2 linked regions of the Larkinella insperata genome follow. The protein of the gene in region 1 interacts with the protein of each later gene in a pairwise test. Links are inferred from orthologs where the notes say so. Each region holds a gene or a part of one and is shown on either strand. Other genes may lie near its edges. The genes, in order: uvrA and uvrB.

Region 1 (15,715 bases):
CGTCAGCATCGGTAGGGGAAACCTGAATGGCCGCGTCGCCGACCACTTCGGGCAGGGAGGACACATTCGAGGTAATCACCGGCAAACCGCACTGCATGGCTTCCAGTGGGGGCAGGCCAAAGCCTTCAAACAGCGACGGATACACAAACGCCAGCGCCCCGGAGTAGATAGCTGCCAGGTCTTCGTCGGGTACAAAACCGGTGAAAACCAGCCGGGACCGAACGCGTTCAGTTTTCACCAGTTCACCCAGGACCTGATCCATTTTCCAGCCTTTCGTACCCACCAAAACCAGTTTTATCTCATTCGGCAGTTCACCACGTTCGGCCAGTTGAACAAAGCAGCGAATGAGGTGATCGAGGTTTTTGCGGGGTTCGAGCGTGGCCAGCGTGAGCAGGTACGGTTCGTGGCCCAGACCGAACCGCTGCTGAGTAGCTTTGATTTGGGCGGTATCGGTTACCGGATGAAACAACTCCGGCGATGCGGCCAGGTGAATCGGGGTTACGCGTGCGGGGTCAAAGCCGGTATACTGGCAAAAGTCTGTTTTGGTAGCCTGCGAAACCGTGACAACCTGAGCATCTGCGGGCAGCCTTTCGATGGCATTTCGGACCGCACGTTCACCCGCCGGAAACCATTCCGGATGATGAATCGGGATCAGGTCGTGCACCGTCAGCACCTTGCGGATGTGCGGCATTCGGCCAATGTCGTCGGGTATGGCAAAAAAGGGCGAATGATAAATAGCGCCCCGGGGCAGCCGATCGGCCGAAAACCGGGCTTGCTCAGTAGCCAGGGCTTTGTGGCTGCGGTAGAAAAGTTGCCGGATGACTTTCGACGGAAGGCTCTGGGGTGAAAACGGATTGAGCAGCGCGTTTTCCAGTTTGGCCCAGCGTTGTTCCCCGGGTGGATTGACCAGCGGGGGAGCCTGTTTTCCGAAGGTTTCGCGGGCATACCGTAATGTTTCGGCCCGGTGGGTGGGGGCCGCCAGCGAAAGCTGTACCCGGTCTGATGCCAGCAAGCCTTTGATGAGTTGTTCGGCTACGCGACTCACGCCCGTTTTGGCCTGACGGTGGTAAAACCCAATACCCGGAAGACTGGCGTCGATAATTACGTTCAACGGCTTCAAGAATTATGAACGATGGGTTGTGAATGATGAACTATTGGATCTTTCCCCGCTAATTCATCATTCATAACCCGTCGTTCATCATTGATTATTGGCTTCTTTAACTTTCTCGTAGATCATGACCTGATTCGACATGACTTTCGAGAAACCGCGCACGTCGTCGCCGGTCCAGGCGTTGTTCATTTCGCCGTAGCTGCCGAAGGTCGACGACATCAGGTCAAACGGCGATTCGATGCCCAGCACCTGGAAGCGGTAGGGAGCCAGCATAACGTGGACTTTGCCCGTAACGTGAGTCTGCGTGTCGGTCAGGAACGTTTCGATATTCCGCATGACGGGGTCCAGAAATTGGCCTTCGTGGAGCATGGTGCCGTACCAGTTTGCCATCTGGTCTTTCCAATACTGTTGCCACTTGGTCAGCACGTGTTTTTCGATGGCGTGGTGAGCTTTCAGAATAATCAGCGGGGCAGGGGCTTCGAAGCCAACCCGGCCTTTGATGCCGATGATGGTGTCGCCCACGTGAATATCGCGCCCGATGCCGAACGGTCCGGCTAGCTCGGTCAGTTGCTGAATTGCCTGAATCGGGTCACCGACGGGTTGGTCGCCGATGCCCTGCAACTCGCCTTTATCAAAGTGCAGCGTAATCTGTTCCGGTTCGGTTTTGGTCACCTGGGTCGGCCAGGCCGATTCGGGCAGGAAACCGCCGGATGTCAGCGTTTCGCGGCCACCAACCGAGGTGCCCCACAAGCCTTTGTTGATGGAATAAGCGGCTTTGTGCCACTCCTGCTCCACGCCTTTTGATTTCAGGTAATCAATTTCGGCTTCACGCGAGAGCCGCAAGTCGCGGATGGGCGTGATAATCTCGGCGTCGGGCGCAATGATTCGGAAAGCCATGTCAAACCGGACCTGGTCGTTGCCCGCGCCAGTGCTACCGTGGGCAATGGCATTGGCGCCGATGCTCCGGGCGTATTCGGCCACGGCGATGGCCTGGAAAATCCGCTCGGCGCTAACACTCAGCGGATAGGTGTTGTTTTTCAGAACGTTGCCATAGACCAGGTATTTCAGACATTGCTGGTAGTAATCGTTGGTTTTGGCGATGGTGGCGTGGTTTTTAACACCCAGCGAATACGCCCGCTCTTCGATGGCTTTCAGGTCAGCCTCCGAAAAACCGCCTGTATCGACCAGCACGGAATGAATTTCATACCCCAGATCTTCCGACAGGTATTTCACACAAAACGAGGTGTCGAGACCTCCACTAAACGCAAGAACTACTTTTTTTTGTTGCGACATCACGGTGAACTATGGAACGGATGGAAAAAAGTTGCGGAGGGCCGTCGGCGCGGAGCTTGGGTTTCTTTGCCCCTATTCCCCGTGCCCCTTTGCTCCATGATTTCGATAAGTAAGGCACAAAACTAAAAAATCCCTTCCAGCCAACCGCCGAAAGGGACTTAAAATCACGTGAATACAGGAAATGACTTTGTCACCCGACGGTTTCCAGCTCACGCTCGGGCTTCCTCGTCCGGGGACGATCCTGAAAACGCATCAGAATACGCTGTTTGATGCGCATCCAGCGCTCATAGAGTTTCGATTCTTTCAGAAAATTCCAGTTTTCTTTTACCTCTGTCTTTTTGTGCTGCTCCGGATCGTACAGCATTCCCGTGCACAGACAGTGCTTCCGGTTGGTCCGGGTCAGAATGTCGTAATTGACACAGCTCGAACAGCCTTTCCAGAACGCATCGTCAGCGGGCAGTTCGTTGAGGGTTACGGGTTCGTAGCCCAAATCAGAGTTTATTTTCATGACGGCCAGGCTCGTCGTCAGACCGATGATCTTGGCGTCGGGGTATTTTCTGCGTGAGAGCTTGAAGGCTTCGTTTTTAATGCGGGTTGCAATACCGCTTTTCCGGTGTTCTGGGTGCACAATCAGCCCCGAATTTGCCACAAACTTTCCGTGCTCCCAGGTTTCGATGTAACAAAATCCAACCCACTCGCCCTCTTTCGTGGTGGCGACAATGGCTTTTCCTTCCAGCATCTTTTCCATCAGGTAGAGGGGTGAGCGCTTGGCAATCCCCGTACCCCGAGCCTTGGCGCTTTGCTCCATTTCCTTGCAGATCGTTTCGGCGAGTTGAAGATGGTTTTCATCCGCGACCTGAACAAGGTAAGTATCGTTGTTTACTTCAGAAGTCATCGTGAATTGATCGAATGAATGAACCCATGACCGGCAGTAAACCGGCAGGATTTGAGATCAAAAAGTTTGTTGAAAATTGAAATTAGAATGGGCTGAACCGCAGGGGCGGATGCTCACCGCGTAGGCAAGCAAAGTGATCGGGTCCTTTCGGACCTGAACCGAAATGGCGTTGTGTGGTAGAAAGTCGGTATATAGACAGGTGTTGCCATTTTTGTGATTACCCAAAAGCGCGACAATGATAAATGAATAGTTTCGATTGTGCAATATGATAACGAAAATATTGAGTAAACGTTCATTGATTTGATCATTTTTTACCAATCGATAATTTCATACATTTGTTATACGAACTTTCCGCATCCTGTATGTACCGTCTGTCCTCTGATGACCTGATTTATGGTTACATAAACGGAATCTTTCCGATGGCCGACACGGACAATACGCTTTACTGGTATTCGCCCGACCCCCGCGCCATAATTCCTCTAGATACCTACCGCCCCGCCAAATCCCTGCGCCCAATACTAAACAAAAAAACGTTTGAAGTTCGGGTAGATTCTGATTTTGAGCAAGTTATGCGGGCGTGCGCGTTGCCTCGTTCCGAACACGACGGGACCTGGATCTCCGAAGAAATCATCGAAGCCTACGTCGATTTGCACCAGATGGGCATGGCCCACAGCGTAGAAATCTACCTCGAAAACAAGCTGGTCGGTGGCTTGTATGGGGTTGCACTGGGCGCCGTTTTTTTTGGTGAATCGATGTTTTACCGGGTTCCGAATGCGTCGAAAGTCGCGTTTCACCACTTGATCGAAATCTTGCGAAAACAATATTTTGAGCTTCTGGACACCCAGTTCATCAACGACAACGTCCGGCGGTTTGGCGCCATCGAGATCCCGCGCACGGAATACATGAAGCTGCTGAAGCAAGGCCTGCAAAAGAAAGCCCACTTTGCCGACGCCGTCCTGGAGCCTTCGTTTCGAAATCAACCGGATTTAGGCTAAATTCCTCTAAATCCGTAGTCTTTCGTATTTTCGCACCTCCTTTTACTTCATCGCGGACGGAATACATCGGTTCATGTTTTTTATTTCCATTCAAACGTGTCAGTCTTAGTCATTAAATTCGGTACGGCATCAATTACCATGCCGGACGGTTCGCTGAACGAAGCCGTAATTGCCGACATTGCCCGGCAGGTTGCCGAACTGCGTCACTCGTACCACATCTTGCTGGTATCGTCCGGAGCCGTGGGAGCCGGAAAGGGGTTGATCCAGGGATACCGGGGCGACATCGCTCAGCGAAAAGCCGCTGCGGCCGTGGGCAACCTGCTCCTGCTGAATGTGTACAACCGTTATTTTTCGCAATACGACATTCCGGTTGCCCAAACGCTCTGCGAACGCCATCACTTTGCCGATCGGCAGCAGTTTCTGCAACTGAAAGAAACCGTGCAGGAGCTTTGGAAAAACGGCATCATCCCCATCGCTAACGAAAACGACGTGGTCAGCGACCGCGAGCTGAAGTTTTCCGACAACGACGAACTAGCCACGCTCATGGCCGTTGGCTTCGGCGCATCGACGCTGATGCTCTGTACGTCGGTGGGCGGTTTGCTGGACGAAGAGGGGCACATCATCCCCACGGTCAACCAGGTGGACGAGGCTGTTTTTGGCATCGTCCGGGATGAGAAATCGGCCCTGGGGCTGGGCGGTATGGCTTCCAAACTGACCTTCGCCAAACTGGCCACCCGTATGGGCATCCGCGTTGCTATTTTTGGGCTTAAACAACCCGACGGTATTTTACGGGCGTTGCGGGGTGAAACCGGCACGGCCTTTGCGCCCCAGGTGGGCTCGCCCTCGGCGCGGCAACGCTGGCTCGGCAGCGGCAGCCTGACGGCGGGGATTCTGCGGATTGATGCCGGGGCCGTTCGGGCCCTGACCCGGCGGAACAGTTTGCTGGCCGTTGGCGTTCGGGCAGTAGAGGGCGATTTTGCTGCGGGTGAGGTGGTTGAGATTTGCGACGAAGCCGGTTCGGCGGTGGCCGTTGCCCGCGCCCGTTTGTCGTCGGCCCATTTAGTAACGCAACTGAACCAGCAGAATGTTGAGGTGGCAAATGCCAATGATATTGTACTTTTGTAAAAACACCGTATTGTCATGAATACAGTAACTCCTCTTCTTCAGGAAACGAAGTCGGCATCGGCTTCGGTCCGGCGCCTGTCGTCCGAGCAGAAAACCGCTTTGCTCGATCGATTGGCGGACGTGGTTTTGGAAAACACAACGGCTATTCTGGCGGAAAACCAGAAAGACCTGGATGCCATGCCGGATAACGATCCGAAAAAGGACCGGCTGTTGCTGAATGAAAAACGGATTGCTGATTTGGCCGAAAGCCTGCGTACGGTGGCCCAACTGCCCGATCCGAATGGCGAGGTGTTGCTGGAACGAACCATTGAACAGGGGCTTCAACTCCGGAAGCTGGCCGTTCCGCTGGGCGTCGTAGGCGTTATCTACGAATCGCGGCCCAATGTGACGCTTGATGTGGCTTCGCTCTGCCTGCGGTCGGGCAACGCCTGTGTGCTGAAAGGCGGCAAGGAAGCGCATCATTCCAACCTGGCGTTGGTGGGCTTAATTCATCGGGTGCTGGCCGAATTTGACCTGCCCGCAGCCACCGTTGCGCTGATGCCGCCCGACCGGGCTGTAGTCAACGAACTGCTGACGGCCACGCGGTACATCGACATCATTATTCCGCGCGGATCGGATTCCCTGATTCAGTACGTACGGCAAAACTCCCTGGTGCCGACCATTGAAACCGGCGCGGGCGTTTGCCATACCTACGTGGAGCAGACGGCCGATCTGGAAAAAGCCCGCGACATCGTAATTAACGCGAAGGTATCGCGCCCCTCGGTTTGCAATTCGCTGGACGGTATTCTGGTCGACCGGGCCGTTGCGGCCGAGTTTTTACCGATGCTGGTCGACGGGTTTACGAAATGGAACGTGGAGGTTTTTGCGGACGAAGAAGCGTTCGAGATTTTATCGGCCGTTGCGTATCCGGCGCTTCAGCGGGCGCAGTTGAGCGATTTTGGGCGGGAGTTTCTGGACTATAAGTGCGCCGTTAAAGTGGTTGGTGGTCTGGATGAAGCCCTGTCGCACATTCAGACGTATTCATCCCGCCACTCGGAATCCATTATTTCCCGGGATTCGGCGCTTGTCGACCGTTTTCTGGGGGAAGTGGACGCGGCTGCCGTGTACGCCAATGCTTCCACCCGTTTCACCGACGGCGGGGTGTTTGGTCTGGGGGCCGAAATCGGGATTTCAACCCAAAAACTGCACGCCCGTGGCCCGTTTGCGCTGGAAAAGCTGGTGACTGAAAAATGGGTTGTGGTTGGCGACGGACAGGTGCGCTGGTAATCAGCAGTTTGGTAGCGATCAAAAATCGATTCCGCAGAAGGTGAGTCAGACGGTTTCTCGCCAATTCGAAAGCTTCTCATCTGCCAATAAGAAAGGCTCCCGGCGGTTGGCGATTCAGCAAAATTTTATGCTGAATCGCCAACCGCCGGGAGCCAAACTGTTTTAACGGTTTCCGTCCGCGGCTAATTCCAGAGCCAGAAACTTGCCGGTGTAGCTTCCTTTGGCTTTCGCAACTTTCTCCGGCGTGCCTTCTGCAATGATCTGACCGCCTTTATTACCGCCTTCGGGTCCCAGGTCAATAACGTGGTCCGAAACCTTGATGACATCCAGGTTGTGTTCAATGATCAACACCGTGTTGCCTTTGTCGGCCAGTTTATTCAGAACATTCAGCAGGTACGAAATATCCTGAAAATGCAGTCCGGTGGTGGGCTCATCGAGGATGTAGAGGGTCTTGCCGGTATCTTTCTTCGAGAGTTCTTCCGCCAGCTTCACCCGCTGCGCTTCCCCGCCCGAGAGCGTCGTCGCGTGTTGACCGAGCGTAATGTAGCCCAGCCCCACGTCGTTCAGCGTCTGGACTTTACGGAGAATCTTCGGCTGGCTGGTGAAAAACTCGAGCGATTGTTCAACGGTCATGTCTAGCACGTCGGCGATGGATTTGCCTTTGAAACGAACCTCCAGCGTTTCGCGGTTGAAGCGTTTGCCCTTGCAGGTTTCGCACATGACGTGCACGTCCGGCAAAAACTCCATTTCAATTTTCTTCATCCCGGCTCCTTCGCATTCCTCGCAGCGGCCCCCTTTGACGTTGAACGAAAACCGCCCCGGTTTGTAGCCCCGAATTTTGGCTTCCGGGAGTTCCGCAAACAGGGTGCGAATCTCGGAGAACATGCCGGTATACGTTGCCGGGTTCGAACGGGGAGTGCGGCCAATCGGCGACTGGTCTACCTCAATCACTTTGTCCAGGTGCTCAAGCCCTTCCACCGCCTTGAACGCCAGTGCTTCGCGCTTCGACTTGTAAAAATGCTTGTTCAGGATGGGAAACAACGTCTCGTGAATCAGCGACGATTTGCCACTGCCCGACACGCCGGTAATGCAAATCATTTGCCCCAACGGTAACTTCAACGTTACATTCTTGAGGTTGTGGCCGGTTGCTCCTTTAATAATTAGCTGACCGCCGTTACCTTTCCGGCGTTCTTTCGGTACCTCGATGGCCCGGCGACCACTCAAGTAAGCCGCCGTGGTGCTGCCGTTTTGCAAAAACTGCTCCGGTGTTCCGGCGCCAACGACCTGCCCGCCGTGTCGACCGGCTCCCGGACCAATGTCCAGAATAAAGTCCGACTCCAGCATCATGTCTTTGTCGTGCTCAACCACCAGCACCGTATTGCCCAGGTCGCGCAGGTTTTTCAGCGAATCGATCAGCTTCACGTTATCGCGTTGGTGCAGTCCAATGCTGGGTTCGTCCATGATGTACAGAACGCCAACGAGTTGGGTGCCAATCTGCGTCGCCAGCCGGATCCGTTGTGCTTCCCCGCCGGAAAGCGTCCGCAGCGGGCGGTCGAGCATGAGGTAATCCAGGCCAATATCGAGCAGAAAGCCGATCCGTTTGCGGATTTCTTTCAGAATTTCCTTGGCAATCACGTTCTGGCGATCCGACAGGCGGCTTTCCAGATCCGTCATCCAGGCGGACAGTTCGGTAATGTCCATCCGGGCCAGCTCGGAGATGTTTTTGTTGTCGATCCGGAAGTACAGCGATTCCTTTTTCAACCGGGCGCCGTTGCACTCCGGGCAGGTTTTCACCACCGTAAAATCCTTCAGCCACTCCTGAATTTTGTCGGAGCGCCCGCCCGTATCCGCCGTTTCCTGCTGGCGTTTGAGGAAGGTAATGACGCCCTCGAATTTGAAATTATAATAGTCCTGCCCCGGAAACTTCTTCGACGGCATGGTGGATTCGTCCTCGGTTCCGTAGAGCAGCGCGTGCAGCAGATCGGGCGGGTATTTTTCAACCGGCGTCGTCAGGCTGAGCTTGTATTTTTTCAGGATAACCTCAATCTCCCGGAAAAACCAGAGTTCGCGGTATTCGCCCAGCGGAGCAATGGCCCCCCGGCTGATGCTCAACGATTTATCCGGAATGACCGATTCTTCCGTAATTTCTTCAATGACTCCCAGGCCGTTACAAACCGGGCAGGAACCGTAGGGCGAGTTAAACGAAAACGTGTTGGGTGACGGTTCGTCGTAGCTAATGCCGGATTCGGGGTCCATCAGGTTTTGGGAGAAATACGTCAGCTCGTTTTTCTCATCAAGAATCTGCATGGCGCCCTTCCCCTGCTTCAATGCCGTCTGCACGGATTGACTTAAACGATACCGGTCTTCCGGCTTGGGAACAATTCGGTCAATCACAATTTCAACATCGTGGACCTTATACCGGTCGAGCTGCATCTTCGGCGCAATATCCTGCACGACGCCGTCGACGCGCACTTTGGTATAACCCAGCTTGGCAATCTGCACGAACAACTCGCGGTAGTGACCTTTCCGGCCTTTCACGATCGGCGCCAGCAGCGTCAGTTTCTTGTTGGCGTAGTGGGTCAGAATCGTATCAATGATCTGATCCTGGGATTGACGCTCCATTTTTCGGCCCGTCACGTACGAGAACGCTTCTCCGGCGCGGGCGTACAACAGCCGCAGAAAGTCGTAAATCTCGGTGGTCGTGCCGACCGTCGAGCGGGGGTTCTTGGACGTAGTTTTCTGCTCAATGGAGATCACCGGACTCAGGCCGTTGATTTTATCCACATCGGGCCGTTCCATGTTGCCGATGAACGAGCGGGCGTAGGCCGAAAAGCTTTCCATGTACCGGCGCTGTCCTTCGGCATAAATCGTATCAAATGCCAGCGACGATTTGCCGCTGCCGCTAATTCCCGTCACCACCACCAGTTTATTGCGGGGAATGGTAACGTCAATATTTTTCAGGTTGTGTTCACGGGCGCCTAATACCTCAATCTGCTCGTAGCCCGTCAGTTCAATGTCGGTAAGCCCGGTGTTGCGGGCGGTGTTGTTTTCTGTCACGTTGTGAAAGCCTTATTCTAAATTCTAACAGAAAATAAAGTGATGAAGTTTCGGGGAGGCCAAACTAAAACAGACCCACGGTTTGGGCGGCAGCGAATGGGATGTCGGTTAGATATCCAGAATCAGTCCCTCCGAAGCCGGATACCCCGTACAGGTCAGTATCCAGCCATTTCGCAGGTCCCGCTCCGTCAGCACGTCGTTGATCGTCATGTGCACGTCGCCCGATCGTACGCGGCCTGCGCAACTCGAACACCGTCCACCTTTGCAGCTATACGGCAACGGAACGCCGTGGTCAAGAGCCGCCTGCAGAATGGATTTATAGGCCGGAACATCAATATCATATTCCGTCCCGCGAAACCGCAACAGGATGCGGTGGTCTCTGGCGAGTTCGGGCGGGGGCGTCCGGGTAACGGGTTCGATAACAAAGTTTTCTTTTTTGATCGCATCAAGCCGGATACCGGCGTATACGAGCGTCACCTGCACCATCCGCATGAAGGCAAACGGCCCGCACACGTACCATTGCGCCCTGGAACGCTCAAAGCGCAGCAGATCCGGGAGCATGTTTTCAAGCAGCCAGTTGTTTAGCCGCCCCCGCCGGATGTTGCCCGCCTTCTGCCAGTCGTCCGACGGCTGGCTAAGCAAGTGAATCAGTTGAAACCGTTCGGCGTGTTCGTTGTGCAGGGCTTCAAGCTGTCGGTAAAAAATGATATTCTGTTCATCGGTGTTGGCGTAGAGCAGCGTAATATGGCTTTGGGGCTCGTCGCGCAGGGCCTGTTTCAAAATGCCGTACAGCGGAACAATCCCGCTGCCGGCGCCGATCAGGACAATATCCCGTTGTTCGTCGGGAGCGGTATCCAGCGTAAACCGTCCGGCGGGCGGTAAACTGGTCAGGGTGTCGCCCACCGCCAGGTGATCGAGCAGGTAGCGGGAGATTTCGCCGTTTTCGACCCGTTTGATGGTCAGGCTGAGCGGTTCAGAAGCCACGCCCGGCGATGCGTCGCCCGGCGTTGAACTCAGGGAATAGGAACGGCGAACTTCGTGACCGAGGTGTTTAAACAATAACGTCAGAAACTGCCCCGCCCGGTACGGAACCACTCGGCCGTCGGTAGGATGCAGAATAAGCGTTTTCGTATCGCGTGTTTCCCGAATTATTTCGGACACCTGAAGCTGGATCAATTCCTCGTTCATGCGGGCTGATTAACTTTGTACTAGGTCTGCTAACTTTCCGTTATAGTTAACGATCTTTGTAGGTAAAAACTGGTCGTGCAAAGTTCGTCAACTCCAGTGGAAAGAGCATTACGTTTTGAAATTGAAACCCCGGTTGCATGAATAAGTTTACGGTATTGGGTGTCATTTTAGGGATTGTGGGCGTCATAAGCCTTGGAGGCCCGGGCGTTGGTCTGCGAACCGCGCGGTCCGGCTTCAGGCTGGATACGCTGATTGAAATCCGCAAAGATACCTTGATCGAAAAATACCTTAGAGATAGCGCCTACAAGGCCATGTTTCAGCGGGATACCACGTTTCGGGTGGATTCGGCGGCCCTGCGCGCCCAGGCTGACAGCCATAAAGTAGCGCTGCCGGAAGTGCTGACGGGCGATTTGAACGGGCTGGCGATTTGCGCCGGATCGCCCGTGTCGGTGCCCTACAGCTCGTCGGGAGGACGGTTTTCGCCGGATAACCAATTTGTCCTGCAACTGGTCGATGCGGCCGGGAAAGCCACCAATCTAAGCCAGCCTGCCAAAGCCGGACCGTTTGGAAACGGAACGCTCACGGGCGTTATTCCGGTCAATACCGCAGCTGGTAGCCGGTATAGCCTGCGGGTGGCTTCCACCAATCCCGTTGTTAACGGAACGGCGCAACCACTGCGCATTCTGCCCGCACCCACCGCCCGGATTGAGTTGCCCGACGGCAGCAATGCGGTTACCGTCATGCCGGGCCAACCGGCCACCTTCCGCGTCGCCCTGAGTGGTCACGGTCCGTGGTCGTTCATGCTGTCGGACGGGACGAAGGTGCAGAACACGATGACGACGCCGTACGAAGTGACCGTAACGCCCGATAAACCCACCACCTACAAAGTGGTAAACGTCAGCGGTCCGTGCGGAAGCGGAACGGTTGCGGGCGAAATCATCGTCAATGTCAACGAAAACCCCAACCCGGAGATTGCCCTCAAAGCACCGAGTGGCGGGTTCCGGGTTTGTACCGGCACGCCGTTTCAGGTGGCATTTACGGCGACCGGAAAGTATCAGGCGGGCAACGGATTTGTGGTGCAACTGGCCGACTCAACCAACAACTGGACCACCATTTCCAACTCCGGCACGGCCAGTCCGCTGGTGGCGCGGCTGCCGTACGGTATTTCGCCCAAAGGAGCCTATAAAATTCGCGTAGCGGCCACGCTGCCGTCCATCAACAGCAACGCCGAAAATCTGGCCGTAGCAGCTCAGGCCGTTGCGGTGCTGCGCAACGATACCATTCGCATCGACGAAGGGAAAACCGCCGAACTGACCGTTGATTTCGGTGGGGGAGGGCCGTGGTTCGTTCTGCTGTCGGACGGTACCTATGAAAATAACATCGTGAAAAGCCCGCACACGATCCGGGTAACCCCGAACAACCCGACGCCCTACGCCATCACCTCGGCGGGCGGGGCCTGCGGGGTAGGCGAATACAGCGGTCGCGCCTTTGTGAAGGTAAACATCCCGCCATCGACCATCGCGACCGGCAACCTGTCGGCCCGCACGATTTGCCACGGATCGGAGATTATTGTGCCCTTTACGACCGGCGGACGGTTTTACGCCAACAACAAGTACATCGTGCAGGTGGCCGACACGAGCGGCCGGTTTACCAGCCTGGCTACGACCTACAAAGACGGTGTGCTGAAGGCGGTGATCAACCCGGCGTACCTGAAAGACACGCTCAATACCGTGCGGCTGCGGGTCACCTCGACGAGTCCGGCGGTGGCGGGGTCCGAAACCACCATCAAAGTCTTGGCCCCGAATGTGAGCCAGGCCATCGTTGCGGGGGAAGGCACCATCCGTCCCGGCCAGACCTCCAAGGTACGGGTTGCGTTCAAAAACGGTCTGCCCCCCTGGTCGTTCGTCCTATCCGACGGCAGCAAAGTGAACGGAACGTTTTTGAACCCCTACGTGCTGACGGTTGCTCCGACGAGTTCAACCGAATACACGATCACGTCGCTAAGCAGTTCCTGCGGAGCGGGCATCGCGGTTGGCAAAGCACTGGTGACGGTGGAAGCGAATTAAGCCAGGTCACCAGCCGCATCTTGGTCGACCCAGACAAAACCGTTCGGGTGCGTTTGCAGGATGCTGGCCGGGAAATCTTCCGTCACTGGACCATTCAGAGCGGCTTTGATGACGGGCGCTTTTTTGCTGCCGCTGGCGATCAGAATGGCTTCACGGGCGTCCATCAGTTGTTGCAAACCCGTGGTCAGGCCCAGCGTCAGGGGCGTTGGCTCGTTGAAATACTTCTGACCGACAGAGATGGTCGTTTCGGCCAGTTCAGAAACGTGGGCTTTCAGGGTAAACGGCGTTCCGGGTTCGTTCAGGGCGATGTGACCGTTCAGGCCAACCCCCACCAGGATCAGATCAAAACCGCCCCGCTCGTCCACAAACTGGTTCATCTGTTCACATTCGGCTTCCAGATCAGCGGCTTTGGCGTCGAACATACGGTATTGTTCCGGGCCAATGTTCAACGGCCCGAAGAGTTCGCGCTGGAGGTAGTTTGAGCAACTTCCTTCGCTTTCCGGCCCTAGTCCAACCCACTCGTCCAGCCCTACGAAGGTACAGCGGTCCACGCTGGTTTTTCCGTCTTTTACCAGTTGAACCAGTGCACGGTAGGTGCCAACGGGGGTATCGCCGGATGCGGCACAAATCAGGGCGTCGGGCTTGCGGTTTAAGAGGTCGGCAATGTGCTGGGCGGTGTGTTGGGAAAGGGCTTTGTAGTCGGCGAAAGTCTGGAAGTTCATGGTCAGGATTTAAGTTCGGCACTAAAATACACGGAAGCCGCGGAGTTCTCCGCGAAAAAGCCCAAATCTATTTTACGATTTAATTTACCGTTTCCCGACGGTTCTGTTTGTTGTCTTTCGGTTGATTATTTAGTAATTTTCATAGAGGAAGTGGGATACTAAAGCGAAAACGGCTTATGGAATGGTTGATTCAGTATTTTGAAACGATTCCGTCGTCGCACCGCAGCCTGATCCTGGTGGGCGGCATTGCATTTTTCTGGCTGATTGAAAGCGCCCTTCCGCTCTTTCACTTTGGCAAGGCCGATGCGGATTACCGAAAAGCCGGGCACGCGGGCATCAACATCTTTTTCACGCTGACGACCATCGCCGTCAATTTTGTGCTGGCTTTTATGCTGCTCAAAACGAGCGATTTTGTCGTGCACCAGCAGATTGGCGTACTGCAATGGCTGAATATGCCGATCTGGGCGCAGCTTGTTGTCGGGTTGCTGCTGCTGGATTTGATCGGAGCGTGGACCATTCACTGGCTGCAGCACCACGTTAAATGGATGTGGCGGTTTCATCTCATCCACCACACCGACGCCTACGTGGACACGACCACTGCCAACCGCCACCATCCCGGCGAAAGCATTTTCCGGTTTGGATTCACCACGCTGGCGGTGCTCATCGCCGGAGCGCCTATCGGGATCGTCATGCTGTATCAGGCGCTGTCGGTTTTGCTGTCGCAGTTCAATCACGCCAACATTCACCTGCCGCGCTGGATCGACCGGCCACTCAACTGGTTTTTCGTGACGCCCAACATGCACCACGTACACCACCATTACGTCCTGCCGCAAACCAACACCAATTACGGGAATATTTTCCCATTCTGGGACCGGCTGTTCGGAACCTACGCCCGGATGGAAAGCAAAGACCTGCGGTACGGCGTTGACACGCACCTGGAAAGGCACGAGCATTCGCGGATTGGTAATCTGCTCAACATACCGTTTCAGCCGTACCGGCCCCCGGTGGGCCGCCCGGAAGTCACGAAATCAGCATCAGCGCCCGTAAACCGGCCACCTGATTCCGGTGCCGGTCGATATGAAAACGCAGGAATTCAAACCGTTGCCGAACATCCAGAGGGCCCGAAATCGGGTGCGGGTGAATGATTGCTTCAGCATCTTCGTCGGCCAGTTCCTGGCTGAGCTGGGTGAGGGGTTGTTGCAAACTAGCCAGTGCCGCCAGCCAGAACGCCACCGCACCACCCATGCGGGGCGCGGCAATGGGCGGTACCTTTTCTTTCGGTTGCCACGTGCGCTCAACAATGACTTCAATCGGCAGGCCCCGGTGGATGAGTTCGCCAGTCCAAACCGGCGGTTGACCTTCCCGTTTGGCTTGCAGAATCTTCCACATTCCCCAGATGGCACCGTGTTCGGCCCAATACAAATGTTCGGTGTTTTCCACCGCGTTCCAGGTTTCCGAATCGGGTTTCCAGCGCGCTTCTTCTTCTGTCAGTTCCTGAACGGACGAAATGTAGCGGCTGCGGGCGGTTTCAACCGACTGGAGAAGTTGATCAAGTGACATGGCGTTGTGGGTTAGGATGATGGAAAAAAGCGGACGGTGCTGCGGCTTTACTTTAGTTCGTGCAGAAATAAATGAATGGCCTTGAGTTCATCGTCGGTGTAAGTAGTTGCGAGGTACTTCCAGGGCATGAAATCGCTGAGCACACGGCCGTCGGGCGTTTTTCCGGTTCGCATGGCGGTGATGAAGTGGTCGGAAGTCCATTTGCCGACGTTGCCCGTCTGAGTCAGATCGGCAATCCGGGGCTCGCCGGGACTGTGGCCGGGCCCGCCCTTGAAATTCGCACCGTGGCAGCCCGAGCACGTCACGGCCAGGTATTTTCCGTAGGCCGGATCAACAGCTGCCGGGATCTGGTCAACCGGTTTGGCCGCATGGTCGATTGCTTCGGCCGGAAATAACGGAAATTCACCCAGGAAGGTTAAAAACCGGCCCAACGGTTT
Region 2 (15,201 bases), 520 kb from region 1 along the record:
CATGTCGTGCAGAAAACCCGTCAGGACAAACCAGTCGGGGTGACCGTCGGCGCGGATGGCTTCGGCGGTTTGCAGCAGGTGTTGCAGTTGGTCCAGTTCAATATCCGGGTCGGAATCGTCGACCAGCGTATTGAGGAACTCCATGGCACCCCAAACCGGAATTTCTTTCTTGTCGAATTTCAGGAATTCCGCCCGCTTCTGCTGCACGAAATCGTAGGTCTGGTAGGTATGATTCAGCCGGTAAAACTCGCGCACCGTGTCACGGCCCGGATTTTCGTAATTGCGGTATTCTTCTTTCGCTTTATGTTCCGGTTCGGGATAGCGGACCAGCAGATCATCTTCCCATTGTTCCAGGCTGTTGAGGGGATTGCGTTCGGTTTCGGTGAATGCCATAGTAAGGTAGCTGTTAGTAAGCCAATTATAGGGTTGTAAAGATACGGATTCCCGTTAGGATTGCAAAAACCAGCTATTCGAAATAGCCAGTCAATTCGTCAGATTGTGCAACGCCCAGACATCGCCGGAAAGTTCGGCGGTGGACTTCAATACCGCCAGAACGTCGGCAAAGGGCCGGTGATTGTCAGCCAGGTTGGAGAACAGAACCACCAGCGTTTTCCGTTCCGGAATCCAGACCACGCAGTTGCTGAAACCGCACGTACTGCCCGAGTGAAATAACTCCTTGCCTCCGCCCTTTGTTTGGGTGAAGAACCACCCCAACCCGTAGAATGCGTCTGGTTGCCCCTCAAGGGGATGATGGACCCGCCCGAGTTGTTCCTGCAGATCAACCAGCTTGTTGGTAATCAAGGCATCGTTCCATTTTTTGTAATCCGCCAGGGACGTGTAAACGCAGCCGTCGCCCTTCGTACCGCTCGTCACGCTCTGGTCCGAGAACCGGATTTTACCGTCCTGGTCGCGGGCGTATCCCATCGCCCGGTCCGGAATGGGGCGGCCGGGTTCGTACAGCGTGGTCTGGTTCATGCCCAGCGGCTTGAAAATATTTTCGGTGATAAAGTCCAGATACGGCTTTTTCGCTACCTGCTCCACCACCTGGGTCAGCAGGCAGAACGCCGAATTGCTGTAGCGAAACCGGCGGCCCGGCTCAAAATACGTCGAGTCCTTCGGTTTCAGCAGCGCCAGCACCTCCGCGTCAAAAATCTGGTCTTTTCGGCCGGGCGGCAGCCCTGTTTCATAATCCAGAATACCGGAGGTGTGCGTCAGCAAATGCCGCAGTTTGACTTTCTGTCCAATCCGCGGATTGAAATCCGGAAAGAACGTGAGCAGGTTGTCATCGAAGGAAAGCTTTTTCTGCTTTTCCAGCAACAGAATACACAGGGCCGTAAATTGCTTGGACACCGACGCCATCCGAAAATTAGTCGTGGGCGTAATCGGCATTTTTGTTTCCCGGTTGGCCAGACCAACGCCCCGGTTGTAAACGGTTTTGCCATCGACCACCACCAGCAGCGCCCCACCGGGCTGATCGGCGGAAAAGTTGCGGTGCATCACCGCGTCAAGGGCGGCTGCGGTTTTCTGGGCCAGAACGGGTTGAACGGCGAGCCCCATGAGACACCCGAATGCAACGATTTTCATGCCGGAAATCTACAAAAAGATGCGGTAGAATTTTCAGGAAAACGTCCAGATCCGATCGGGCGTCAGGCAGCCATCCAGCGAAATATCGCCCCGGTATACGTCGTCAATCCGATCAACGGGACTGAACAGCGATAGTCCGATTTTCAGGCAGTCCGGGCGGCATTCGGACAAAAACCGGTCGTAGAAACCGCCCCCGTAACCCACACGGTTGCCGGTCTGGTCGAAGGCCAGCAACGGCACCAGAACCAGATCGAATGAGGAAGGATGGATAAGGGATGATGGATTGAGGGCAGGCTCAGGAATCCCGTAGCGGCTTTTTGTAAACTCGGTGGTGGGTGTGATGGGGTAATGCTCCAGCGTTCCGGCAGCTTGATCGGTCACGGGCGCGGCTACCTGAATTGGCGGAAAATCCTGCCAAAGCTTTCGAATGATCAGCCAGGTATCCACTTCCTGCTGACGCTCAATGGGCAGAAACGAGCTGATCACCGAAACCGCTCTTTGCCAGTGATTACCCTGCAAGACCGCGAAAAACAGGTCTGTAAGGGCTTCGCAACGGTTTTGCCAATCGGTCTTCAGCAATGCCCGGCGCTTCCGGCGGAACTCGTCCCGCAACTCGGCTTTGGTCATGCGTTTAGTCTTTCAACACCAGCATCTGGTAGTCCAGCGGGTCAAAAACCGTCAGTACTTTCTGGACAAACTGCGGGTCATTGAGCTGGAAATTGAGGTAATTTTCGGTGCGTTCCTGAACACCGCCGTTCGGAAACAACTTGTTTTTCAGGGTCATTAGCTGATTGAGGGTTGTTTCGTAGTTGCGTTCCTCGGTTCGCTTGAGCCGTTTCTCCAGGTGGTCAATGGTGTGCATCAACCGGGCCTGTTCGGCCAGTACGGCTCCTTCCAGCGATTTGTCCACCTTCACGGATTTGTTCAGGATTTCCGCAAAACACTGCTGCAGGCAGGCTTTCTGCTCGGAAAGATCCAGGGAGTTTTCGCTGATCCGCTCGATGTACGACCGGCGTAGCTTCACATCATCCCAGAACAATTCTTCGGGTAAAACGCCCAGCTTTTCCATTTTTTTGGCGCTGGCCGGGTTGACGTACAGGGCAAAATTGCGGGGCATCAGCAACGGGAACGGAATCTGAAAATGGTCAAAAATTCCTTTTAGTTGCAGCCAGTACGGCACTTCCGACGGTCCGCCGATATACGCCAGATTGGGCAGAATCACTTCCTGATAAACCGGCCGCAGCACCACGTTGGGGCTGAACCGTTCGGGGTGCTCATCGACCAGCGTTAGTATTTCCTCCTGCGAAAACCGCAGATCGGTATTTAAAACCTGATAAGAAACCGTTTCATCGTCCGCCGTTTCCCGCACAATCCGTTCGCGCAGTTGGTCGTTCAGGTAAAACAGATTGATTTCGCGGGGCGTAATCTGCGTTTTGTAGCCCAACGCTTCGAGTTGCCCGCTGGTTTCGGTCACCATTCCGCTGGTCGGCTGATGGAGCAGCTCGTCTTTGATGATCGGGGCAAAAAGCCGTTTCAGGTCCGCATCGTCAGCGTCCAGGCAAATCAGCCCTTCTTTCCCCAGCAGCTCGTTGACATACCAGCGCACAGCATCGGAAAGCGTATCGTGTTTCAGGTAAGCTTCTTCAAACAGAAACAGCTTCTCCGGCATCTGTTCGAAGATTTCTTTCAATTCTTTCGGGTTCATGCGCCCAACGGCCCCGCGCTGCTCCGTTTCCCAGGTGTAGCTTTTCCCAAACAGCGTAAAGTGATTGATCTCCGCGAAATCATGATCTTCAGAAGCCAGCCAGTAGATCGGCACAAACCGGTATTCGGGATACGTTTCGTTCAGCTTTTTGGCCAAGTTTACCGTCGTAATCCATTTGTAGATCACGTAGAGCGGCCCCGTAAAAATATTCAGTTGGTGGCCCGTGGTCACCGTAAAGGTGTTCGGCTGCGCCAGAACGGAAAAGTCCGGTTTGTCAGAAATGTTCTGGTACTGCCGTTCCAGCACCTCCACCAGCGTCCGGCGTTTTGCCTCATCGAATGACCGATTTTTAGCCTGCTCCGCAAACGCTTCCAGCGTCGGAAAGCGGTCGTAATAAGGTTGAAGAGCTTCTTTCTGAGAAATATAATCGAGGAATAGCGTCGAAAACTGGCCGGTAGCGGTTAGCGGAAGGTACTGACAGTCCATGAAAACAGGATTTTTGACTGTCAACACAGAATTTTCAGTCTAGGTTCGGACGAGTCGGCCGGATTACAGGAATGGCCGTAAACTTTTATGTGGCCCGCCCACATAAAGCGTTGCAAAAGCTCTTTAGAATCAAGCCAGGCCGGTTTTTGGAATTTGATTCCAGAGGTGATTTCGGGTGGTATGAATTTCTTCCAACGCCCGGGTTCCGCCCACGGTTACGGTAAAAAACCGCTTCCGCCGACCTCCGCGCTCAGCCGTGGCCCCACCCATTTTGGAGTTCAGGTACCCTTTTTCTTCGAGCCGTTGCAGCGTGGCATGAATCGCACTCAGGCTAACCGTCCGACCCGTTTGCTTTTCAATCGCTTCGAGGATGGCAACCCCGTAAGCTTGCCCGTTGAGCATGGCGACGGTCAGCAGCACGAGCTCTTCAAATTCACCGAGGTATGGACGATTCATATTTGTTTAGGCTTTGTAAAACAAATATAAACCGTTTCAGTCAGATCGAAGAACCGTTAACAAAATATAAAGCTTCCGCCAAATAACCCCACCGGAGTTAACTCTGGATCACCCCGGTGGGGTTGTGGGGTTCGTAGTGTGTATGGGTCCGATTACATCACCCAGCCCTGGCGGTATTCGCGCTTCAGGTATTGGTTCAGTTCGGGCGCGTTGGTGAACTGCATGTTTTTGGTGTCCCAGTTCAGTTTGGTTCCCTGTTTGTAGAGGGCCACAATGCCCAGCAGCATGGACTCGCAGAGCGGACCGGCGTATTCGAATGGCGAGACGGCTTTTCCGTTGCCTTTGCAGGCTTCGGCCCAGTTGCGTTCGTGGCTTATGCCCACGCGCGGAATCGTCTGGGCCGGGCGTTTGTAAGAATCCATTTTTTCCTTGGGCAGCAGCCGGGGTTTGGAGCCGTAGGTTTCGTGAAAAAGTTTTCCCTTGGTGCCGATATACAGCACGCCACCGCCTTTCGGGACGGGTTCGTCGCCAAATTCCAGCGGTTTGGGCGGCAGAATCCCCCCATCGTACCAGGTCATGACGAGCGGCTTTTTCTTGTCTTTGGTTTCAAACTCGTACGTAACCATCGACGCCATCGGGTAACTCTGCTTGTTAAACGGCGTCGAGGAAGCTTCCACACTAATCGGCGGGTTCAGCCCCAGCGCCCAATATGGGTGATCGACCAGGTGAGCGCCCATATCGCCCAGCGCCCCGGCGCCATAATCGACCCAGCCACGCCACTTGAACGGAGTATACGCCGAGTGGTAAGGCCGGTGCGGGGAAGGACCCAGAAATAGTTCCCAATCCAGCGTCGAAGGAACCTCTTCGGCTTCTTTCGGCACATCCATACCCTGCGGCCAGATAGGGCGGTTGGTCCAGACGTGTACTTCCTGCACTTTCCCAATGGCGCCGTCGGCAATCCACTCGTTGATGAGCCGGGCATCGTCGTTTGAGTGCCCCTGATTCCCCATCTGGGTGACTACTTTCGGATTTTCCTTCGCCAGCCGGGCCAGTTCGCGGGATTCCCAAACCGTAACCGTCAGCGGTTTTTGTACGTAAACGTGTTTCCCGAGCTTCATGGCGGCCGACGCAATCACGCCGTGCAGGTGGTCGGGTGTGGCAATCACCAGGCCATCAATGTCTTTTTGAGCCTCCAGCATCTTGCGGTAATCTTTGTACCGCTTGGCATTCGGGTACTTTTCAAAAACCGGCCCGGCGTATTTTTCGTCCACGTCGCAGAGGGCGACGATGTTTTCGGTTGGGGCCAGCGCGTTGAGGTTGCTTTTGCCCATTCCGCCGATGCCGACACCGGCCACGTTCAGTTTATCAGACGGGGCGATGTAGCCTTTACCGCCTAAAACATGCCGGGGCAGGATGGTCACTCCGGCCAGCGCCAGCGACGAGGCTTTGACAAACCTCCGGCGGCTAAGCGGCTGATCTGCTTTGTTTTCCAGGTTACTCATAGTAAAATACGACGTTAGTTAAGGGATGGAATCTGATTGCATCAAATGTACACAATCCATACTCTTATAGTACTGCAGCGTCGTATTTTCGTACTAGTTCAGCGGGCCAGCTCCTGGAGCTTCTTCGGGTTGATTCGCCGGATAATCTCGCGTTTCTCGAAAACCACCCGCCAGATCACAAAAGGCAGAGCGGCATCGTCCGTACAGGTTGTACAGATCGGATCGTTCGTTGCGACGGGCGAATTGTAGACAAAAAGGGTGTCGTTTACTTTCTGAATGTTATCCGTTTGCTCCATCTTATTCAGGGCGTTGTATCGGTAGGCCAGCAACAACTCCCGTTCCTTGGTATTCAGGGCCGGGTTGGCGGTATCTTTCGCGCTGAGCAGATCAATCGTAACGGCGTATTGTTTTTCCAGCTTCTCAACGGCCGGAATCCCCTCCAGCGTGCAGCGTGACTGATCCCCTACCTTTTTAGCCAGTTCAGCGGTCAGGGCTTTTCGGGAAGTCTGCACGAGGGCTTTCCCCCATTCGTCGACAGTGGCGGTCAGTTGGGCATCCGTAACGCGTTTGATCTTGCGGTCGTTCATTTCCAGGGCCAGCTCTTTCGAGCTCTGGTTCTGATCGAGGCCGCAGGAATACAAAAATGTTACTGGAAGAAGAAGTGCGAAAAGGGAAAAGATGCGGTTCATTGCGAGGAACTTAGTGAAGTAAATTCTTGTCATCTATCTGGATAACGTTGCGGTGCGTCGTTTCGTTGACAAATGTAAGACGGAACTGTTGACTGACCGAATTTTCGTAGATTTGTCTTAAAATACGAACGGACGCGATTGCTCATCGTTTGTCCTGAATCTATACCAAACCATGATTGACCAATTAGAAGCCATAAAGGAGCGGTTTGAGGAAGTTTCTCAGCAGATTATGATGCCCGAAATCGTTTCGGATCAGAAGAAATACACGAAGCTGAGCAAGGAATACAAAGACCTCGACAAAATCGTCAAGCAGTATCAGCACTACAAAAAGCTGTTGCAGGATATCGACGGCGCCAAGGAACTGCTGGCGACCGAACGCGACGAAGACCTGCGCGAACTGGCCAAAGCGGAACTCGACGAATTGCAGCCGCAACGGGAACCGATGGAAGACGTTTTGAAAGAAATGCTCATTCCGAAAGACCCCAACGACAGCAAAAACGTTATTCTTGAAGTCCGGGCCGGAACCGGGGGCGACGAAGCATCCATCTTTGCCGGCGATATGTTCCGGATGTACCAGCGTCTGTGCGACCGCATGGGCTGGCGGATGTCGCTGATGGACTACACGGAAGGCACATCGGGCGGTTACAAAGAAATTATTGTTCAGATCGAGGGCGAAGACGTCTATGGCAAGCTGAAATTCGAGTCCGGTGTTCACCGCGTGCAGCGCGTTCCGGCCACCGAATCGCAGGGCCGTATTCACACCTCAGCGGCCAGCGTGGCGGTCTTGCCCGAAGCCGAGGAAGTGGACGTTCAGATCAACATGAACGACATCCGGAAAGATACCTTCTGTTCGTCGGGCGCGGGTGGACAGTCGGTCAACACGACGTACTCGGCCGTTCGGCTGACGCACATCCCGACGGGCCTCGTTGTGCAGTGCCAGGATGAGCGCTCGCAGTTGAAAAACTTCGATAAAGCCCTGACGGTATTGCGGTCGCGGATCTACGAAATTGAGTTGCAGAAACACAACGACGAGATCAGCTCACAACGCAAATCGATGGTGGGCAGCGGTGACCGTTCCGACAAAATCCGGACGTACAATTACCCGCAGAGCCGCGTCACCGACCACCGCATCGGTCTGACGGTCTACAACCTGCCGTCGGTGATGGATGGTAACATTGATGATTTCATTGACCAGCTCCGCATTGCCGAAAACGCCGAACGCATGAAAGAAGCCGCCGTGGCTTAAAAACGATTCCCGGCCGAAAGCCGCACGGCTTTCGGCCGGGAGAAACCACCTTATACCTGAGCTGTTTTCAGACGATCGCGCAACTGAAACAGTTCGTCCCGCAATCGAGCCGCTTCAAGGAAATCCAGTTCCTTAGCGGCTTTTTCCATTTTGGCCTGCGTTTCCTTGATCACCTGCTCCAGGTCGTTTTTACCCATATACTGCACCACGGGGTCGGCCGCAATCTGGATTTCATCCGGTTCAATGTAAAACTGCTTGGCGGCCGGACGCGAATCCGCCACTTTGGTTTGCTCCAGAATGGCTTCCCGGGATTTCAGTACCGTTTTGGGCGTAATACCGTGTTCGAGGTTGTAGGCCATCTGGATTTCCCGCCGTCGGTTGGTTTCGCTAATGGCTTTTTCCATCGAACCCGTAATGCGGTCGGCATACATCAACACCTTGCCGTTGGCGTTCCGGGCGGCCCGGCCAATGGTCTGAATCAGCGAACGAATGTCACGCAGGAACCCTTCTTTGTCGGCGTCCATAATGGCTACAAGTGATACTTCCGGCAAATCAAGCCCCTCGCGCAGCAGGTTCACGCCCACCAATACGTCAAAAACGCCCAGCCGCAGTTCTCGCAGGATTTCGACGCGATCCAGTGTTTTTACTTCCGAGTGGATGTAGCGGCCTTTGATGCCCACCCGCTCCAGGTACTTGCTTAGTTCTTCGGCCATCCGCTTGGTCAGCGTCGTTACCAGAACTCGTTCGCCTTTTTTGACCCGGCTGTCGATTTCTTCGAGAAGATCGTCGATCTGGTTCAAACTCGGTCGCACCTGAATTTCGGGATCGAGCAGCCCCGTCGGACGAATCAACTGTTCGACCACGACGCCTTCGCTCCGGCGCAGTTCATAATCGGCGGGTGTGGCGCTGACGTAAACCGTCTGCGGGGTCAATTCCTCAAACTCCTGGAACGTAAGCGGCCGGTTGTCCAGCGCCGACGGCAACCGAAAACCGTAGTCTACCAGCGCTTCCTTGCGGGAGCGGTCACCGCCCCACATCGCCCGGATTTGCGGCATTGTCACGTGGCTTTCGTCCACCACCGTCAGGAAATCATCCGGAAAATAATCGAGCAGACAGAACGGCCGTTGCCCCGGCATCCGGCGGTCGAAATACCGCGAATAGTTCTCAATACCGGAGCAGTAGCCTAATTCGCGCATCATCTCGATGTCAAACTCGGTGCGTTCCTTAATCCGCTCGGCTTCCTGATGGCGAAACTCCGATTCAAAATACCGTATTTGAGCCACCATGTCGTTTTGAATTTCGCCAATGGCCATGTTCAGCGTATCGCGGCCAGTAACGAAAAGGTTGGCCGGGAAGATCGCAATCATCCGGTCGTCGGCAATCTTCTTGCCCGAAGCCGGGTCGATGCGCTGAATGGCTTCCACTTCATCACCGAAGAAAATAATCCGGTAGGCAAAGTCGGCGTAACCGGGAAAAATATCGACTGTATCGCCTTTGACGCGGAACGTACCCCGCGTAAACTCCACCTCCGTCCGGCTGTACAGGATCTCGACGAGTTTGAAAAGGAACTGGTTGCGGCTGATGGTTTCGCCCACGCCCAGCCGCACGATGCTTTTCTGGTATTCCGTGGGGTTTCCGGCACCGTAAATGCAGGACACCGACGCAATGACCACAATATCCCGCCGACCACTCATCAGGGCCGACACCGCAGCCAGCCGCAGTTTGTCGATCTCTTCGTTGATGGCCAAATCTTTTTCAATGTACGTATTGGTCGTCGCGATGAACGCTTCGGGCTGGTAGTAGTCGTAGTACGAAATAAAATAGTGAACGGCGTTTTCGGGAAAAAACTGCTTGAACTCGCCGTAGAGCTGGGCCGCCAGCGTTTTGTTGTGGCTCAGTACGAGGGTTGGGCGGTTGAGCTGGGCGATGACGTTGGCCACGGTGAAGGTTTTTCCACTTCCCGTAACCCCCAGTAGCACCTGCGCCGGCTCGCCTTCCTGAAGGCCATTGACCAGCTTTTCAATGGCTTGTGGCTGGTCGCCAGTCGGTTTAAATTCTGAAGTCAGCTTGAAATTCATAACAAGCTAAGATACGAAAAAATAAGAACGGAAACAAGATCGGTTTTAAAGATAACGACGCGCCGACCCATTTGTTAGCACCCGCCCCAATCCGTCGTTTTCCTGAACAACTTGTCTGCCTGTCAGTTATTTTACCAGTTACTCAACGTCATTGATTATGAAAAACAACCTGAAAAACGGAAGCCGGAGCCTGACCGCGGGGCTAGGAGTTCTGCTGACCGTATTTATTTTAAGCTGTAATTCCAAGACCGAAAATACCGGATCTACTTCGGACTCGGCCGCGGCCGCTACCGATACGAGCATTATGGGTATCCAGGGCGATACCACAACCAATACGCTCGAAGGCCCACAGGCGCGACCCAGTGACACCGCTGCGGGACAGACTCTCCCGGAAATGCGCGCCACCAAGAAAGAATAAGGAGTGCTTCATCAACGCTGACAACGCCGGATTGGCTGTCAATTTCGGTGTTGTCAGCGCTGATTAGTCAGCCAGCGAAAGCGGTCTTCAAGTCCTTCAGAACCGTCAATCTGCACGAGAAAAACCGCGGGTGCACTCCCTTGATCCGCAGCGTCGGACTCCAGGCTCAGGCCAACAAAAGCCAGGTATTCGTTCAGCAGCGATTCGAGCGGTTCGTTGCCGAAGATGCACCGATCAAAATACCAGTCGAGCGGTTCGCCAGCGACTTCTTCCGCAACAGCCCGGTAATCGTCGAGCGTGTAACCGATGAATGGCTTTCCGAACCGTTCCCACATTAGCCGCATCACATCGTCGAGCGATCGGGCGTGGTTCCGCTTCCGGCGGATGTGTAAATCCAGAATCAAGGCAACGGTCGCTCCTTTGTTGTAGACCGAAACTTTACGATTAGGCACCCCTTTGTCATACCCATCGAGCCACAAATCCCAGGAGGATTCGGTCAGTGACTGAAAAGCCCGGCCGTTGGCTTCGAAATGCCGCTTCAGCAACACCTGGAGTTCTTTCAGGTAAGCCGCATCGTCGAAAACATTCGACCGCCGGAGCATCACATCCCCGTAATAGGTGGTCACGCCCTCGGCCACAAAGCAGGTCGTGAAGTAATTCTCTTTTGTGAAATCGTAGGGTAGCAACTCCGCCGGGCGAATCCGGATCACGTTCCAGGCGTGGAACAGCTCGTGCGACGAAACCCCCAGCAAATCCGTGTATAAACCTTCGCCTTCGTCATTTGGCCCCAGCACCAGCATCGTTGAGTTGCGGTGTTCGACCCCGTGGTAGAAGGGAGTCGTCAGAATCAGGGTTAAAAAATGGTAGTCTTTTTCCGGAAACTCGCCAAAGAGTTGGACCTGCACTTCCGAAAACCGCTGAAAATCGCGTTTGATGCGCTCCCAGTCGGGTCTGATAGCACCGTTGATCCAGATATGGAAAGCCGTCTCTCCGACTTTGTACTCCGCATGTTGCAATTCCGGCGAAGCGATCAGCGGGCAGTCGACCAGTTCGTAAAAATCCGTTGCACTCAGGAGGTTGGGGGCGGTTGGTTTTAGTCCGCAGGCAATTTCCCAGGTATCCGGAATGACCAGTTCGAGTGTGCAGGGTTCGTGCAAACGGTCATCGGCGTACAAGCAAAGATTGACCGGATTGATGTACAGCAGCCGGTCGTCGGCAAAGCTCGTTCCGGCGTTAACGGTATTGCTATAATACGTGTAGCGGGCCACCAGTTCGGAAGCGCCTTCGGTCTGCACCCGCCAGCGGTCTTTGGTTATTTTTTCGAACGAGAGCGGATTACCGTTCTGGTCAAAGATTTCAAAACGTTGAATATTTTTGGCAAAATTCTGCAGTTCATAACGTCCGGGGCGCCAGGCGGGGAGTTGCAGCTCGACGGTCGGTGACGAAACACCCGTCAGGAAAAACTCAATCTCGATAGTCCGGGACGAAGGATTGCTGGAAGAAATACGATAGTGCATACCGGCGAATATAACCCCTTGTTGATGAAAACACTAAATATCGTCAGCAAAGTTGCTTCATTTCGAAACATTCCCTACCTTTGCAGACTCATTTGAAAAACAGGCATCCAAGATATACTAAGTCATGAAAAGAACGTTTCAACCTTCGAACCGTAAGCGCCGGAACAAGCACGGTTTCCGCGAGCGCATGGCATCTGCCAATGGCCGCCGAGTGCTGGCCGCCCGTCGCAAAAAAGGACGTCATCAACTGACGGTTTCGGACGAGAAAAAAGGCGACCGGTTTAAAATCTAACTCGTTTAAAGTTTAGGGTTTAAAGTTTAAGGTTCGATACAGTAACCGTAAACCTTAAACTTTGGACTTGAGCTTTAAGCGACATGAAGCAAACGTTCAAGAAATCCGAACGGCTTTGCAGTAAAAAAACCATCGGACAATTGTTTCAGAAAGGTAGTGCGACCACGCGGACGTTCTACCTTTTTCCATTTCGGCTCCTCTACATGAACGACCCCAACCGGAGCCTTCCAGCCGGGGATGATCCAACTGGGGGCCCTCCAGCCCGGGTTGATCTCCTGCCCGCCATTCTGATTTCGGTTTCCAGCCGGAATTTCAAAAAAGCCGTTGACCGCAACCTCATCCGCCGGCGCGTTCGCGAAGCCTATCGCAAAAATAAGGCGCTGCTGTTCGGCACGACCGAGAAACCAAAGCAGCCCCCGTCTTATATTGTTTTTTTATATACCGCCCGCGAGAAAATTTCGTTTGAAGAAATAGAAAAAAGTATGAAATTAGCTTTAGCGCGGATATAGACAAAAGAGGTGAGATCGTAGACAAAAGATGAACTACGGTTTGCGGGGTCTTTTTTCTCTTGTCTTGCGTCTTTAATCTATAGAATTATGTTTACGCGCAAACGTCTGACCGTCGCCCTGGGCGCGACCCTCCTGGCAGGAAGCCTTGGTTTTTACTCGTTCCGCAACGACGACCGGTTCTTTGAAATCGCGCGTAACCTGGATATTTACGCAACGCTGTTCAAGGAATTGAATCTGTATTACGTGGACGAGCTAAACCCGAACCGCATGGTGAAGTCCAGCATCGACGCCATGCTGAAATCGCTGGACCCGTATACTAACTTTTTCGCCGAAGACGAAATTGAGGATTACATGACGATGACCACCGGGCGCTACAACGGCATTGGTGCGTTAATTGGTTCGCGGCAGGGACGCAGCATCGTCATGATGATTTACGAGGGCACACCGGCCGAGAAATCCGGCCTGCGGATTGGCGACGAAATCGTCAAAATCGACGGAGTCGATATCAAAACCCGGCGCGAATCAGATTCCGACAAGCTGCTGCGCGGGCAGACGAATACGGCGGTGAAGTTGACGGTGAAACGGTTTGGAAACAATTCACCCATTGATCTGAACGTGACGCGCGACGTGGTAAAAATGACCAATGTGCCTTATTACGGCATGATCACCGGCGACGTAGGCTACATCGATCTGAAAGATTTTACCGGAACGGCTTCGCGCGAGGTGCGAAACGCCTTTACGGAACTGAAGGGCAAAGGCATGAAAAAGCTGGTGCTGGACGTACGCGAAAACCCGGGCGGCTTGCTGAACATGGCCATCGACATTGCCAACATCTGGCTGCCGCGCGATTCGGAGATTGTAACCACCAAAGGTAAAGTAACCGAATGGAACAAAACGTATACGGCTTTGAACCCGCCCCTCGACCTGGAAATTCCGATTGTGGTGCTGACCAACAGCCGGAGTGCCTCAGCCGCCGAGATCGTTTCCGGGGTTATTCAGGATTATGACCGGGGTGTTCTGGTGGGGCAGCTCACCTACGGCAAGGGACTGGTGCAGACGACCCGGGAGCTATCCTACAACACGAAACTGAAAATTACGACGGCTAAATATTACATTCCGAGTGGCCGTTGCATCCAGGCCATCGACTACAGCCACCGCAACCCCGACGGCAGCGTGGGCAAAATTCCCGATTCGCTGAAAACTGCGTTTAAAACCAAAGCCGGGCGCCCGGTTTACGACGGCGGTGGCGTAACCCCCGACGTTCCGGTAGAAGCCGTGGCACCCGCGCCGATTGCGCTTAGCCTGACAAACAAAGGGTTTGTTTTCGATTATGCCGTCAAGTACCACCACGATCATCCGACGATTAAGCCCGCCCGGGAATTTCACCTGACCGACGCGGAATATCAGGAATTTGTAAACTGGCTGAAGGATAAAGAATACGACTATACCACACAGGTTGAGAAGGATCTGGGTACGCTGGAAGCTTCGGCAAAGAAAGAAAAATCTTTTAACCAGATTCAGGATCAGCTTAAGGCTCTGCGGACGAAGCTTTCGCACAGCAAAGATGTTGATCTGGCAACGTTCAAAGGGGAGCTAAAAACCCTGCTCGAACAGGAAATTGTGGCTCATTATTACCTCCAGAAAGGCATGAAAGAAGCTTCGTTCTCGACCGATCCGGAAATTAAAGCCGCCCTCGACCTGTTCAGCGACATGAACCGGTATCAGTCTATTTTAAAAGGAAAACAGTAGCTTTATAGTGATGCGTTATGAATGATGAATTAGTATGTTACTCTTTTCATCATCCATGACGCATCATTCATTTCCATGTCCCTCATTCTCTCCATTGATACCTCCACAACCGTTTGTTCAGTAGCCTTGCACCGCGGTGGGGCGCTGGCGGCCTGTTACGAACTTTTTACGGAAAAATCCTCGTCGGGGATGCTGACGACGCTCATTCAGCATACCGTGCAGCACAGCGGTCATCAGCTGTCGGAGCTGGATGCCGTTGCCGTTGCGAAAGGACCGGGTTCGTATACCGGGTTACGGATTGGCGTTTCCACGGCCAAAGGGTTGTGCTTTGCGCTCGATAAACCCCTGCTGGCGATCGATACGCTTAAAGCGATGGTTTGGCAGATAAACGGTTTTTACCCGGGCTCTTACGCCCTCTGCCCCATGCTCGACGCCCGGCGAATGGAAGTCTATTGCGCCGTTTACGATCCCGAAGGCCGGGTGATTCAGCCGACGTCGGCGCAAATCATCGATGAATACGCGTTTGCCGATCGGCTGGCTCAACAGCCCGTCGTGTTTTTTGGGAACGGAGCTGCCAAGTGCCGGACCGTTTTATCCCACCAGCCCAACGCTGTTTTCCCGGCACAAATTGTTCATCCGTCGGCCAAAACCGTGGGGCAACTGGCGGCTCTTGCCTACGAACAGGCGCAGTTTGAAGATGTCGCCAACTTCGAACCGTACTATCTAAAGGATTTTGTGGGAACCAAGCCGAAGAAATTGGTTGTTTAGCAAGCATACTTACGGGTAAAATCCGTGTTTACATTTGGGCTTTGGTATTATGGAAACGGAAGAGATTGTTAATCGAGTGACCAAAAGTGGTCTGGTAACGCTGGATCTGGAAGATTACTACCACACCGGCGAACGGGTTGTCTACGATCTGAAAGACAATCTGTTCATGGGCATGATTTTAAAGGAAAAAGACTTCCGCGAC

What was found.
Region 2: the proteins of uvrA (region 1) and uvrB interact in binary tests that used the Escherichia coli proteins (3 or more experiments, as listed by UniProt). The link is inferred for Larkinella insperata from one-to-one orthologs.

What each region holds. Positions count from the first base shown.
Region 1 is NZ_CP110973.1:1,268,918-1,284,632, reverse strand. Bases 6,648-10,136 are described here. They hold uvrA (excinuclease ABC subunit UvrA), read right to left. Parts: upstream 9,743-10,136; coding sequence 6,848-9,742; downstream 6,648-6,847. Other genes in these bases: OQ371_RS05145 (ferredoxin--NADP reductase), read right to left, coding at 9,851-10,136; OQ371_RS05155 (glutamate-5-semialdehyde dehydrogenase), read left to right, coding at 6,648-6,685. Outside these bases: OQ371_RS05180 (glycosyltransferase family 4 protein), read right to left, coding at 1-1,120; OQ371_RS05175 (argininosuccinate synthase), read right to left, coding at 1,199-2,404; OQ371_RS05170 (GNAT family N-acetyltransferase), read right to left, coding at 2,595-3,299; aat (leucyl/phenylalanyl-tRNA--protein transferase), read left to right, coding at 3,662-4,294; proB (glutamate 5-kinase), read left to right, coding at 4,391-5,419; more of OQ371_RS05155, read left to right, coding at 5,435-6,647; more of OQ371_RS05145, read right to left, coding at 10,137-10,930; OQ371_RS05140 (hypothetical protein), read left to right, coding at 11,068-12,996; OQ371_RS05135 (glucosamine-6-phosphate deaminase), read right to left, coding at 12,993-13,718; OQ371_RS05130 (sterol desaturase family protein), read left to right, coding at 13,895-14,863; OQ371_RS05120 (c-type cytochrome), read right to left, coding at 15,326-15,715. UniProt on the Escherichia coli protein: The UvrABC repair system catalyzes the recognition and processing of DNA lesions. UvrA is an ATPase and a DNA-binding protein. A damage recognition complex composed of 2 UvrA and 2 UvrB subunits scans DNA for abnormalities.
Region 2 is NZ_CP110973.1:1,789,838-1,805,038, forward strand. What follows is about bases 7,233-10,207. They hold uvrB (excinuclease ABC subunit UvrB), read right to left. Parts: upstream 9,747-10,207; coding sequence 7,719-9,746; downstream 7,233-7,718. Other genes in these bases: prfA (peptide chain release factor 1), read left to right, coding at 7,233-7,668; OQ371_RS07305 (hypothetical protein), read left to right, coding at 9,904-10,164. Also shown: OQ371_RS07260 (inositol oxygenase family protein), read right to left, coding at 1-393; OQ371_RS07265 (serine hydrolase domain-containing protein), read right to left, coding at 484-1,584; OQ371_RS07270 (5-formyltetrahydrofolate cyclo-ligase), read right to left, coding at 1,618-2,211; bacillithiol biosynthesis cysteine-adding enzyme BshC, read right to left, coding at 2,216-3,775; OQ371_RS07280 (PadR family transcriptional regulator), read right to left, coding at 3,905-4,231; OQ371_RS07285 (Gfo/Idh/MocA family protein), read right to left, coding at 4,384-5,733; OQ371_RS07290 (hypothetical protein), read right to left, coding at 5,832-6,422; more of prfA, read left to right, coding at 6,595-7,232; OQ371_RS07310 (M61 family metallopeptidase), read right to left, coding at 10,218-11,681; rpmH (50S ribosomal protein L34), read left to right, coding at 11,806-11,973; rnpA (ribonuclease P protein component), read left to right, coding at 12,057-12,482; OQ371_RS07325 (S41 family peptidase), read left to right, coding at 12,570-14,231; tRNA (adenosine(37)-N6)-threonylcarbamoyltransferase complex dimerization subunit type 1 TsaB, read left to right, coding at 14,307-14,999; OQ371_RS07335 (DUF2480 family protein), read left to right, coding at 15,049-15,201. UniProt on the Escherichia coli protein: The UvrABC repair system catalyzes the recognition and processing of DNA lesions. A damage recognition complex composed of 2 UvrA and 2 UvrB subunits scans DNA for abnormalities.